Regions from separate parts of the Solitalea canadensis DSM 3403 genome, predicted to be linked through region 3. Evidence: riboswitches for the same ligand, from Rfam matches in the RefSeq annotation. Region 3 holds a riboswitch; each other region holds the start of a gene.
The links. A riboswitch is a leader RNA that binds a small molecule or an ion and turns the genes downstream of it on or off. The one in region 3 is predicted to bind cobalamin.

Region 1 (4,263 bases), 1.7 Mb from region 3:
CCGCGTTCTTTAGCAATTTGTATGGCTTTTTGTTCAGAGAGTGATTTTGAATACGAATAAGGCCGTTGCTTAAGTTGATTCCAACTGGTTTCGTCCATTGGCTGTTGTGTGTCATCTAATGCGGCTAAACTGCTAATGTAAATAAGTTTTTTGATGCCCGCATCAGCAGCGGCATTCACAATATTTTCTGATAAGTTTACATTTTGGTCAATTATCTCTTTCTGTGCATTTCTGGCCCAACGCTTAAATACCGCGGCGGTATGAATAACTACATCGCCCTGACTGAATATCTCTGATAATTGTTTTACCGATTTATAATCAAGCGTTACAATTTCTGTAGATAGAGTGGTAAGCATCGAGACGTCGGCGCCAGCTCGCACACCTGAAAACACCTGAATATTCTCATTTAGCAAATACCTTACAATGTTGTTGCCTAAATGGCCATTTGCGCCTGTTACTAATATTTTCATATTGATTTCTGTTTTATTTACCACAAAACTTGAAAAATAGAAACAGGCTTCAATTACCAAATGGTAAAAAAGTCCTAGCGAACTTGTTTTCTTATACGGCTAAGTGATTGAGGAGTAATACCTAAATAAGAGGCAATTATTGACTGGGGAACACGTAATGCAATATCACCCTGCTCTTCAATAAATTTTAAATAACGGGAAGTAGCATCCACTCCTAAATAGGCATTACGTGTGTATATCTTCTCCATTAATGATTTTTGAGCAATTTGCAACATGGTTTCCTGCCATTGAGTGATGGTTGAAAGAAGGAAATCAATACCCTTTCTCGATAGGATTATTAAATCTGAATCACAAATCGCCTGTATACTTTCCGTTGCCGGAGTAAGGCTGTTAAAACTTTCAATATCAGCAATAAACTGATTCTCTTTAATAAAATAATGTGTTAATTCTTCTCCATCATTATTATTAATATAGGTGCGAAGCACTCCATGATTAACAAAAATTATCTCTCTGCAAATTGCTCCCCTTTCCAGCAAAATTTCATTCTCCTTTACAGTTCGAAACACTAACTGCGATTGGATAAGCTTCAACTCTTGTTCACTGAACTTTCTAAATTGACTCAAAATATTGAATAAGCTTATATGCATTGTTATTTTATAATTTTTTAAGAAACAATAGATAAAAACAATGTTCTGATTCCTAAAAATGTAAGTTCAGACCAAGCGGCGAATAATAATTTCTCATCCGACTTATTAAACTGAATGTTCAGGTGATTTACTGGATACTGATATGCATAGCAATTCGACGCTTTTTACAACTTTTTTCTTATCTCTAACTCTCGTTACTTATTTTTAATTTCTCCAAGCCAATTCAATGTTATTGAGTTAAAAAAGTATATGATTTTAGAAAAAGCCATCTTAGATGTAATCCCCGATAAAGTTGAACAGTTTGAAGAAAACTTTCTGGTCGCTCAGCAAATAATCAGTTCTATGAATGGTTACAGGTGGCATCAACTTCAAAAATGTATTGAAAAACCTAGCCGCTATTTATTACTGGTAGAATGGGAAACTTTGGAAGATCATACAATAGGATTCAGAAACTCAGTGGAGTATCAGCGTTGGAAAGAACTGCTACACAAATTCTATGATCCATTTCCTACTGTTGAACACTATGAATTAGTAGTTTCTCAAAACAATCGATAATAATAGTTAAAGTTTACATTTTTATCTATCTATTAACTAATCAATACTTATATTTGCCACGCTTTGGTTTAATAACTATTACTCAATGGTTATTAATTAAAAGGGAATCAGGTGTAAATCCTGAACAGTACCCGCTGCTGTAAATCCCATTCAAAAGCTTAAGAATAAAACTCATGCCACTGTTCCGTTCCGGAATGGGAAGGTGTTTCTTAAGCCGGGATAAGTCAGAAGACCTGCCAAGTATACAGCCTGCAAGCTTTCGGGAGTTAGAGCTTTGAGATACTTGTTATTCTCTATTTGTACTTCATTGTTTTTTTAGCTGTACGGCTGTTTTTGTTGTTACTAATTTTTTAATCTAATAAAAACAATGAAAAAGTACCTCTTTTATTTACCCCTTTTAGTATCGCTTTTCTTTACTGCATGTAGCAAAGATGATCAGAAGGATATCATTGAGCCAATAACGCCTGGAAAGTATGCCGATGGATTCTTTATTATTAACGAAGGCTGGTTCGGACATGAAAATGGCAGTGTAAACTTCTATAAATATGGTGAAGATACCATCAGAACGAATGTATTTAAAAAAGAAAATACTGGTAAAGAACTTGGTGTTAGTACTGAATATGGTTCTGTTTTCAATGGCAAGCTATATATTGTCTCAAAACAAGGTCCGTTTGTAGTTGCTGATGCTGGTTCTTTAAAGGAAACCGGAAGGATTACTGAATTACCTGCAAATGGTCGTGCTTTTTGTGGTATTAATGCTACTACAGGTTTAATTACTACTGCCGATGGTGTTTATCCTATTAATCTATCAACATTTGCTATTGGTACAAAGATCAATGGTATTGCCGGAGAAACAGGCGCTATTTGGGCTAACGATAAATATGCATTCGTAATTAGCCAAGCCAATGGGATTTATGTTATTAATAGTGCAACATTGGCTGTAGTTAAAAATTATGCTAAAGGTGCAATTGGTTTTGCTTTGTCAAAAGACGGAAGCTTATGGGCAGCAACTGAAAACTCATTAATTGAAATCAATCCACAAACATTAACATTTAAAGAAATTAATGTTCCGAAAGCCCCTTTTGCATCATGGTATGCTTGGGAACCTGGTAGCTTGACTGCTTCAACTTCTGAAAACGCCATCTACTTTGTATCAGGAAGCTCAAGTTGGTCACCTACTCAAATCTATAAATATGTAATCGGCGACGAAGCCTCGTTAAGCAAGCCACTTGTTACGCTGCCTGAAAACAAAGTATTTTATGGTAGCGGTTTAAGATTCGACCCTGTTAAAAAACAACTAATTGCATATACAGTGCAATCAGGATGGGGTGAAAACTATAAATACAATTCTCTTTATTTCTTTAATGCCAGCAACGGGGAAAAAGTAAAGGAAATTAATTTCGAAGGTTTCTATTTCCCTGCAGTTGCCGTATTTCAATAAGAAGATCCTCCAATCATGAGAAAACTACTATTTCTAACCTTACTGGCCTTGGGAACATTAAGTGCTTGTAAAAATGACGACGATATAAATCCGGATAACGAAGGACCTGTTTATGTGCCTCGTCCGATTATTACAACAAGTAGTGCATATATCTCAAAAGTATTTGAGTTTTTACCAGCTCCAGGACAGTTTGTTAATCAAGACGGATTAGGCACTCCTGATGGTGCACAAAAACTTATTGGAAAGTCAGGAAATGGAACGATTTCATTAGGTGGCTTCGGGGGATATGTAATCTTCGGATTTGACCATTCCATTGTGAATGGGAATGGAGATGATATTGCCGTGTATGCTAATGCTTTTGAGGGAAGTTCAGAGCCTGGAATTGTAATGGTAATGCAAGACCTCAACGGTAACGGATTGCCTGACGATACCTGGTATGAATTAGCAGGAAGTGAGTCCACTAATGTTGCTACAGCTAAAAATTACAAGATCATTTACTATAACCCTAAAAAGGTTGGAACAGATGTGCAATGGAAAGACAGTAAGGGTAATAAAGGTGCTGTGCTGGCCAACGAATATCATACCCAAAATAACTATTACCCAACATTTGCCAAGAATCAGGATTCGCTGATTTTTGAAGGAACACTGCTTCCAAACAATAAATCAATCAATAATATGGGATGGGTTATTCTTTCTGCTTATAAGTATGGTTATGTCGATAACTATTCGGATGAATACAAAGCGAAGAAATATAACTCATTTGACATTTCATGGGCAATTGATAGCAAAGGGAATAAAGTACAACTATCAGCAATTGATTTTGTAAAGGTTTACAATGGAATGAACCAGGATGGTGGCTGGTTAGGAGAAGCTTCAACTGAAGTTTCCGGAGCCGCCAATATTTCTTTATTGAAATAAGAACTGCATGAAATATTTCCGACTAAAGACTGAAAGTAACCAGAATAGTGCAAAAATGGAGGTTAGGAGTGCGATTGCACTCCTGCCTTTTTTGTTGTTTTCGGTTACTTTATGGGGACAGGATTCTTCAAGTGTAAAAAGGCTAAAGACGGTTACGGTTACAGCGAAATCTAAATATGAAGTTAAGGGAGCCTCACAAACCCGAATCGATACGTTGATTCTACAGCGAAAC
Region 2 (4,263 bases), 780 kb from region 3:
ACAAGCCTGTCAATCCGGCTTTTTCCAGTAACTTTTCACGGTATACTTTTAAATCTTCGAGGAAAATATCTCCATAAATAATTGCCTCAACACCTTCTTTTTTTAATTCGGCAAATACCTGTAGCAGATTCTCTTCATAAAGCTCATTGGTACATTCCTTAGGTACAAGCATTTTCTTTAAAGGAATACCAATGCTTGCAACCTGGGCATCCAGAAGATTTTCACGAATTCCATGCATTGATATTCGCCTATACTCCTCATTAATGGTAGTGACCAGGAAAGCAACCTCCGTTTCAGTCTCCTTTAAAACTTTGTACAAAGCAAATGAAGAGTCTTTGCCTCCACTCCAAAACATTGCTGCTTTCATATTTGAGTTAGATTTGAGATGTGAGATGTTAGATTTGAGATATGGGATTTGAGATTTTGGACCTGCTTAACGATTTGAAAGTCTTACATCTCAATCCTATCTTCAGAATCTCATCAATTTCTAAGACGTTACTTATTAAATTCAAAAAGTCTCGAATCTCAAATCTCATATCTCCCATCTAAATTACAACGTAAAAGAAAGACCTCCATTCAGATTAAATCCACGGGTATTATAGCCTGTAATTTCCGTGTATTGTTCGTTTGTGATGTTTCTAAAGTCAACAAATACCTTAAACATCTTGAATTTATATTCTGCATAAGCATCCAATAAGAAGTACTTATCCAATGTTAAATTAACCGACTGAAAAGTATTGGTATCAAAATATGGATCCACTCGTTGACCAACAACTTTCAGATTGGTCGAGATAAATAAATTATCGGTTACCTTATAGCCTGCATTAAAAATGAAGGAGTTTCTTGGCATTCGGTAAAGGTTATTAAAAGAACTGGTTGCCGTAGTTACTTTGCCATAAACCAGTGCATAAGAAGCTTTGACGCTCAAATCCTTGATTACTTCAACCTCACCTTCAACTTCCATTCCTTGATCGTCCTGCTTATTATAATTTACGTATTTAGTTGTGAATGCTATTACATCCTTACCCTTACGTTTAAATGCATTTAAACCTAGTTTCGCTTTGCCGTCAGCGAAAACAGTTTGAAACCCGGCTTCAAATGTTTGTACTTTTTCCGGATTCAAATTCGGATTACCATATACCGGTGCGTATAATTGGTATAATGTTGGAATTTTAAATGCTGAAGAAATGTTGACAAAAACTTTTGTATTCTCTTCAATAATTAACGATGGATTAATTGTATAGGTAAAATTATTACCATAAATACTGTGATAGTTAAAACGCCCCCCTAACTCAAGGTTAAAACCTTTGATATCTTTTAGAAATACCGAGGCATAAAGGCTGCTTAATGAATTTTTGGCTGAATCACTATTTAATTCAGTCTTATAAACACCGTACTGACTTATACTATTATTTGCCTGATTTGTGTTAGCGTATCGAAAACTGCCTCCAGTTAGCAACTCCAAATGGTCTACTAAAAGGAATCTTCCATAAAGATCAACATTATGGGCCAGTCCTTTGGTATCATTAGAGCTGTATTCTTTGGGGCCTGCGATTGAATCATTTAAAAATGATCGTTTAACATCACTGTAATTATAATTCAAGAACAGATCTGATGACTTTATTTTCAGATTACTGCTAAAACCTGCACTAAGATCTGATGATTCACCTGTATAATCTCTATCATCTGTAAAAGCACCATAGTCAACAGCCATATTTGTTTTGCTATAACGCACAAATGGTCTGATCATCAAATTTTCAGTGGCCTTAATACCCATATTGAAATTTAATGATTGCAATTTGAAATGATCATCATCAAACTTTTGTTCGTCTGATAGGTGTTTCTTCACCGTGTCTTTCGCCGCCGAAAAGCCTTTTAAATATTCATGAGTTACCGAAAAATTATAATCGACGCGGGATAAAGAACCGGATATGCCCAGACTTTCTTTAAAATCCTTATAACTACCTGCTGTAACTAATGCGTTTATATTAAAAGGCTTAGCACCGCCTTTTTTTGTGATGATGTTGATTACTCCCGCAACTGCATCAGAACCATATAATGTTGAATGACCTCCTTTTAATATTTCAATATGATCAATCATATCTACAGCAATCAAATTCAAATCATAATCATTGGTGATTTGTGAAGGGTCATTTACGGGAATTCCGTCAATAAGGATAAGCGTATTACCAGTTTGCGAACCACGTAGATAAGTAGAAATATTGCCACCTCTGTTTCCGTTAGCATTGTTAAAATTTAATGAAGGCTGAATGTTCAGGATATCCAAAATACTTTTCCCTGAGCTTCGTTCTAATTCTTCACGGCTAATAACAGAAACTACTTTTCCTGTTTCTGATTGCTTCTTCGCAAATTTCGTAGCCGTTACAGTAACTTCATCAAGAGCTAATTTTTTCTCTTGTGAATAGGCTACTAATGAGGTTGTAACCGTTAAGGCAAAAAGTGTAAAGGTTTTTTTCAATTTTTGATAGTTTATGAGGTTAATAAAAAACTCATAACCAACAAGGAAGACAAATGAAAATACGTCAAAAAAGAGTATTCACATTCAAGCTTTGGTCCCCGAAAGCCATGAATAAATTGAATGCTTTGGCAGGTCTTCTGACTTACTCTTTTCCGTCGCCTTCCCATTTTTAAGAGTTATCTCTGCAACAGTGGCGTTAGGTTGACGGACATAGCTAAACATAGAATGCTTAACTGAGCTTACAGCAGCGGGCCTGTTCAGGATTTTCACCTGATTCCCTTTTAACTCCGGACAAAAACCGGAGACCAAATGCGATGTAAAATTAGGACTTGATTTATTAATTGCAAAAATTGAAATTGAGGTTTGCTTAAACCCATTATATGAAAAAACTTATTTGGTTAACTATTATCACTTTATGCTGTCTCAATTATGCAAATGCACAACAAAAAGAAAATTTAATAGAGGAACTGTTAAAGTCAAAACCGGAATTGTTTAATATAATTTTAAATGACTCAACTAAACATGAGGTTCAGATTGTTTATACTCAGATAGACCGAGATAAGAATAATAAACCTTCATTTACCACTTATACTTATAATGTAGATCGGAACCGTTACTTTTTCCCTGCAAGTACTGTAAAACTACCTTTATCATTACTTTCACTAGAGAAAATAAACAATCTTAATATTAAAGGATTAACAAAGGAAACTCCATTAAAGATTGATAGTGCATCTCGTAAACAAATTGCCGTGAGCACTGATACTTCTGCTGTAAATTCCTTGCCTTCAATTGGACAGTATATTAAGAAGATTTTGTTGGTAAGCGACAATGATGGATATAACCGCTTATATGAGTTTTTAGGTCAGCAGTACATTAACGAAACCTTAAAGCAAAAAGGGTTTAATGATGTAAGAATATTAACCAGGTACATTGTTGGTGACGATACCATTACCGCTCGCTATACCAATCCCATTCAGTTTTATAATGAAAAAAAAATCGTTTATAGCCAGCCGCAGATTTATAATGAAACGGATTATTTCAAGGGTTTGAAGCCGATCATGAGGGGAATTGGCTATATGAATTCAAAAGATTCGATTATCTATAAACCGTTTAACTTCGGACTAAAAAATTGTTATCCGTTAGAAGAGCAACAAAAATTGCTTCGCACACTAATGTTTCCTGAAACGGTTCCCTCATCACAGCGTTTTAACCTTACGAATGACGATTATAACTTTCTGTACAAATACATGTCAATGCTGCCTGCGGAAAGCAAACATCCTGATTATAGCAATGCTAAGGAATACAAACCTTCTATTGTTAAATTTTTGATGTTTGGTGATAAAACTGATAATATACCTGCTAATATCCGTATCTTTAATAAGATTGGTGATTCCTATGGCTATCTGATCGACAATGCTTATATCGTAGATTTTGATAAAAAGGTTGAGTTTATGCTTTCGGCAGTAGTTTTCAGCAATGCTGACGGCATTTTTAATGATAGCAAATATGAATATGAAACTATTTGCTATCCTTTTATGGGTAATTTGGGGCGACTGATCTATGATTATGAAGTAAACCGTACGAAGAAACAATTACCTGATTTAAGCAAGTTTAAGTTTGATTATAAGAAATAATTTACCTCATCCCCAACCCTTCTCCTTGAGGAGAAGGGCCGGGGATGAGGTCTACTCAAACCAGTTAAATAAATCATTCAGTTCCAATTGCTGTTTTTCCTGAGTTGGAACATCTCTGATAATTCTCCCTTCTGCAAATTGTAAAATCCG
Region 3 (4,263 bases):
TAGCTACAGTACTTTTTAATTCAGGGTGAAATTGTCCGCCTACAAAATAAGGATGATTTTTCAATTCAATGATTTCAACCAGACCAGAATCAGGGTTGATACCCGAAGTGATCATTCCTGCATCATTGTATTGTTGTAAATAATCGTTGTTGAACTCATAACGGTGGCGGTGACGCTCAGTAATTCGCGATTTACCATATGCGCTAAATGCTTTAGTTCCTTTCTTTATTTCGCAAGGATATGCACCTAAACGCATTGTTCCACCCATATTAGTGATTTGTTTTTGTTCTTCCATCAGATTGATCACCGGATATGGAGTATCAGGGTTCATTTCTAATGAATGTGCATCACTTAGGCCTAATACGTTGCGTGCAAATTCAATAACCGCACACTGCATACCTAAGCAGATACCAAAGAACGGAATATTATTCTCACGAACATATTTGATAGCATCAATTTTACCTTCGATACCACGGTTACCAAAACCCGGAGCAACAAGAACACCGTCAAGTCCGCCTAATTTCTCGGCAACATTTTCAGCATTGATATGCTCTGAGTGGATGTATTGTAGGTTTACTTTGCATTCGTTTTTAGCACCGGCATGAATAAATGATTCACAAATCGATTTATAAGCATCCGGAAGTTCAACATATTTACCAACTAACCCAATTTTAACTTCAGAAGTAGGGTTTTTAAGCTTGCCTAAAAACTCTTTCCATGAATCAAGATTTGGCTCGTCTTTAATAGGTAATTTTAGTTTGGTAAGAACAATACGATCTAGCTGTTCTTTCAACATTAATAACGGAACGTCATAAATGGTTGAAGCATCAGCCGATTCGATTACTGCATTTACGTTTACGTTACAGAATAGAGCGATTTTCTTACGTAAATCTGGCGTCATTCTATGCTCAGTACGGCAAACCAAAATATCAGGGTGAACACCGTACTCCATTAACATTTTAACCGAGTGCTGGGTTGGTTTGGTTTTAAGCTCACCTGCAGCAGCTAAATAGGGTAATAACGTTAAATGAATAACCAGGGTATTAGTTGAACCATGTTCCCAACGGAATTGACGAACAGCCTCAATATACGGTAATGACTCAATATCACCTACGGTACCGCCTAGCTCAGTAATAACGATATCGTATTCACCAGTATCTCCTAAACGCTGAATATTTGCTTTTATCTCATCAGTGATATGAGGAACCACCTGAACAGTTTTTCCCAAATAATCACCTCTGCGCTCTTTGTTAATTACATTTTGATAAATGCGGCCGGTAGTTACGTTGTTGGCCTGTGAAGTTGGAACATTTAAAAAACGCTCATAATGACCTAAGTCAAGATCGGTTTCTGCACCATCCTCGGTTACATAACACTCTCCGTGTTCATATGGATTTAAGGTTCCGGGATCGATGTTTATATAAGGATCAAGCTTTTGGATGGTTACCCTGTACCCCCTCGACTGTAATAATTTAGCTAATGAAGCTGAAATAATTCCTTTCCCTAACGACGAGGTAACACCCCCCGTAACAAATACGTATTTAGTCATAATCTGAATTGATCGCTGCTGGTTACGGGTTGCAAAAGTACGAAAAATAATGGTTGCTTATCTTAATGATTTTATTTTCTCGTAATCTTATGGTAAAATTTTGATTAAAAATAAGATATGAAATCAAAATGTTCACTTTAATGCTCGATTAGTAGGACTGACTTCAATAATAACCGCAGAAGAAAAACTTATTCCTATCTTTGCGCCGTTAGTTCTTTATCTTGTTATAATGTGGTTCTGGTATTGTTATGCCAGATTAAAAAGGAACCGTGTGCAAATCACGGGCTGTCGCGCAACTGTAATTTATATTGATTTCGATCAATTATAATAAGTCAGGATACTTGCCTCATTATTCGGATCAATGCTTTCGCGATAAAAAGCAGTAGTCAAAAGTTATATTTCTGTCGTTTAACCAATCTTCCTCCTGACGACCGGATTACTATTATCTTTTATTTCTACACTGAATCGTGAATAGTTCACAAGCATAAGCCATGTTTATTTGTATTTAGTTGTTAATCATAAATTAAATGAAATGTAACGCAAAGGAATATTGTCAGAAACTCGTTGAAGAAACTGAAAAAATCAATTTTAAAGCGCCATTAAACAGCTGGGATATTTATATCCAAGGATTTCAACGTAACTCTTTATTACTAAAAGATATAACGAACCTGAAAAAGTATGCGGTGGAGAATAAATGGAATCACGACTTTAATTTTAATCAGAAAATATTCCACCAAGGACTGACCATTATTGTAACTGAGCCAGATTTGAGAATTGTTTTTGCAAGTCATAATATGCTCGAAATGAACGGTTATTTACCTACAGAAGTAATAGGAAACAAACTAAGTATGTTTCAAGGGATAGATACGGATCAAGTTGTAAAGGATAAAGTCTCAGTGGTGGTTAGCAATAAGTTGCCTTTTGAGGTGAGTATTTTGAATTACCGAAAAAATGGTACTCCCTATACCAGCAATATTCAAGGATTTCCGGTATTTAACAGAAAACAGGAACTGGTTAATTTTATAACTTTTGCAAAGGAAAGTTGATGGCAAATCACGAATCAAAAAACTGTCCACGGTGCAATGCTTCATTTGAGTGTAAAGCCGGAAGCATTACTCAATGTCAATGCTTTGGACTCACATTTAATGAGGAGGAGAAAGAAGCGATAGCTTGTGGCTATAACGACTGTCTTTGTCGTAATTGTTTGCTGGAAATAAAACAAGAGATAAAATTCAAAGCGCTCATAGAAAAGAAAGAACAAATTAACACCATATTAAAAACAAGATGAATATAGAAGAAAAAATAAATCTCTCAGAAACCCGAATCTTTAAAGCCGTTTTTCCTAATACTACCAACCACTATGATACGCTATTTGGCGGAACAGCAATGCATTTAATGGATGAAGTAGCTTTTATTACGGCAACCCGTTTTACCCGCAAACGTGTAGTAACCGTTTCTTCAGATCGCATTGACTTTTCAAAGCCAATTCCGGCAGGAACAATTATCGAACTGGTAGGTAGAGTTGCACATATCGGAAATACCAGTTTAAAGGTAAGCGTGGAGATTTTTATCGAAGAAATGTATTCATTTGAACGTGAAAAGGCTATTACAGGAACTTTTACTTTTGTGGCTATAGACGAACATAAAAAGCCGGTGAGTGTGGTGTAGTGTTACATCATTAATAACTTCATATGATTGTCATCCTGAGGTACGAAGGATCTGTTGATTCATTGCGAAATATGTTACAGATGCTTCGTACCTCAGCATGACAACGCTATTCTCTCTTTAGGAAAAAATCATTTTATTTTTTCCAGATCCTCGGGAGTATCAATTGCAATCGTATCAATATCAGTTTCCGCCATTTTTATCTTAAAGCCATACTCAAGCCAACGTAATTGCTCCAAAGACTCGCTGAGCTCGAGTGGAGACGGATCTAAGTTGATTAGCTGAAACAACACTGCTGATTTATAGCCGTATATACCAACATGGTAGTAATAATCCTGTTTGTTTAGCCATTCATGTTCTGCAACGTTTCGCAAAAATGGAATAGGTGAGCGACTAAAGAATAATGCTTCGCCTTTTAAGTTCATTACCACTTTAGCTACATGTGGGTCAAATACTTCTTCAGGCTGTTTAATTTTCTTATACATACTCGCCAACTCGGTTTCTTTATCGTCAAAGCAATGAATTAAATCACTTATTTGTTTTGGAGAGATAAAAGGTTCATCGCCCTGAATATTAATGACCACCTCATAATCAGGAAAAGCTTCCGCAACTTCTGCACACCTTGAGGTCCCGTTTAGGTGGTCTTCTGACGTCAACATAGCTTTGCCTCCAAAGGCGATCACATGATCATAGATGCGTTGGTCATCGGTAGCAACCACCACTTCATCAAGTTCCTGACAAAGTTTACATTGTTCGTAAACACGTCTGATCATACTTTTACCTTTGATTTCTACCAATGGTTTGCCCGGAAATCTTGTGGATTGATAGCGGGATGGAATAATGCCTAAAAATTTCATTTATGTTGGACTGTCTGCAAATGTAATCTTTTTGCAAAGGTTATGTCAAACACAATGCCTAATCCGAGAAGAAGTGAAGGTTTCTGTAGACAAACGGGAAATTATTCCGAAGAACACAGACATCTTCATTGAGTTCTTCGGAATAATTTTAGGTGAAGGACTATAAGAACATTCCCCCAGAAGCCTCTAAGC

Region 1: another riboswitch for cobalamin. It lies ahead of SOLCA_RS03010 (DUF5074 domain-containing protein); the one in region 3 lies ahead of SOLCA_RS10320 (PAS domain-containing protein).
Region 2: another riboswitch for cobalamin. It lies ahead of SOLCA_RS06895 (TonB-dependent receptor plug domain-containing protein); the one in region 3 lies ahead of SOLCA_RS10320 (PAS domain-containing protein).

What each region holds. Positions count from the first base shown of each region.
Region 1 covers NC_017770.1:743,289-747,551, forward strand. The annotation lists gene SOLCA_RS02995 (NAD-dependent epimerase/dehydratase family protein) at 1-470, opposite strand, end outside; gene SOLCA_RS03000 (Crp/Fnr family transcriptional regulator) at 545-1,117, opposite strand; gene SOLCA_RS03005 (antibiotic biosynthesis monooxygenase family protein) at 1,367-1,672, shown strand; cobalamin riboswitch at 1,720-1,927, shown strand; gene SOLCA_RS03010 (DUF5074 domain-containing protein) at 2,040-3,113, shown strand; gene SOLCA_RS03015 (hypothetical protein) at 3,129-4,031, shown strand; gene SOLCA_RS03020 (TonB-dependent receptor plug domain-containing protein) at 4,039-4,263, shown strand, end outside.
Region 2 covers NC_017770.1:1,695,349-1,699,611, reverse strand. The annotation lists gene SOLCA_RS06900 (Dph6-related ATP pyrophosphatase) at 1-367, opposite strand, end outside; gene SOLCA_RS06895 (TonB-dependent receptor plug domain-containing protein) at 551-2,479, opposite strand; cobalamin riboswitch at 2,590-2,804, opposite strand; gene SOLCA_RS06885 (serine hydrolase) at 2,860-4,113, shown strand; gene SOLCA_RS06880 (ABC transporter ATP-binding protein) at 4,165-4,263, opposite strand, start outside.
Region 3 covers NC_017770.1:2,479,645-2,483,907, reverse strand. The annotation lists gene SOLCA_RS10325 (CTP synthase) at 1-1,549, opposite strand, end outside; cobalamin riboswitch at 1,765-1,912, shown strand; gene SOLCA_RS10320 (PAS domain-containing protein) at 2,077-2,595, shown strand; gene SOLCA_RS23955 (cysteine-rich CWC family protein) at 2,595-2,837, shown strand; gene SOLCA_RS10310 (acyl-CoA thioesterase) at 2,834-3,217, shown strand; gene kdsB (3-deoxy-manno-octulosonate cytidylyltransferase) at 3,346-4,071, opposite strand; gene SOLCA_RS10300 (SDR family NAD(P)-dependent oxidoreductase) at 4,232-4,263, opposite strand, start outside.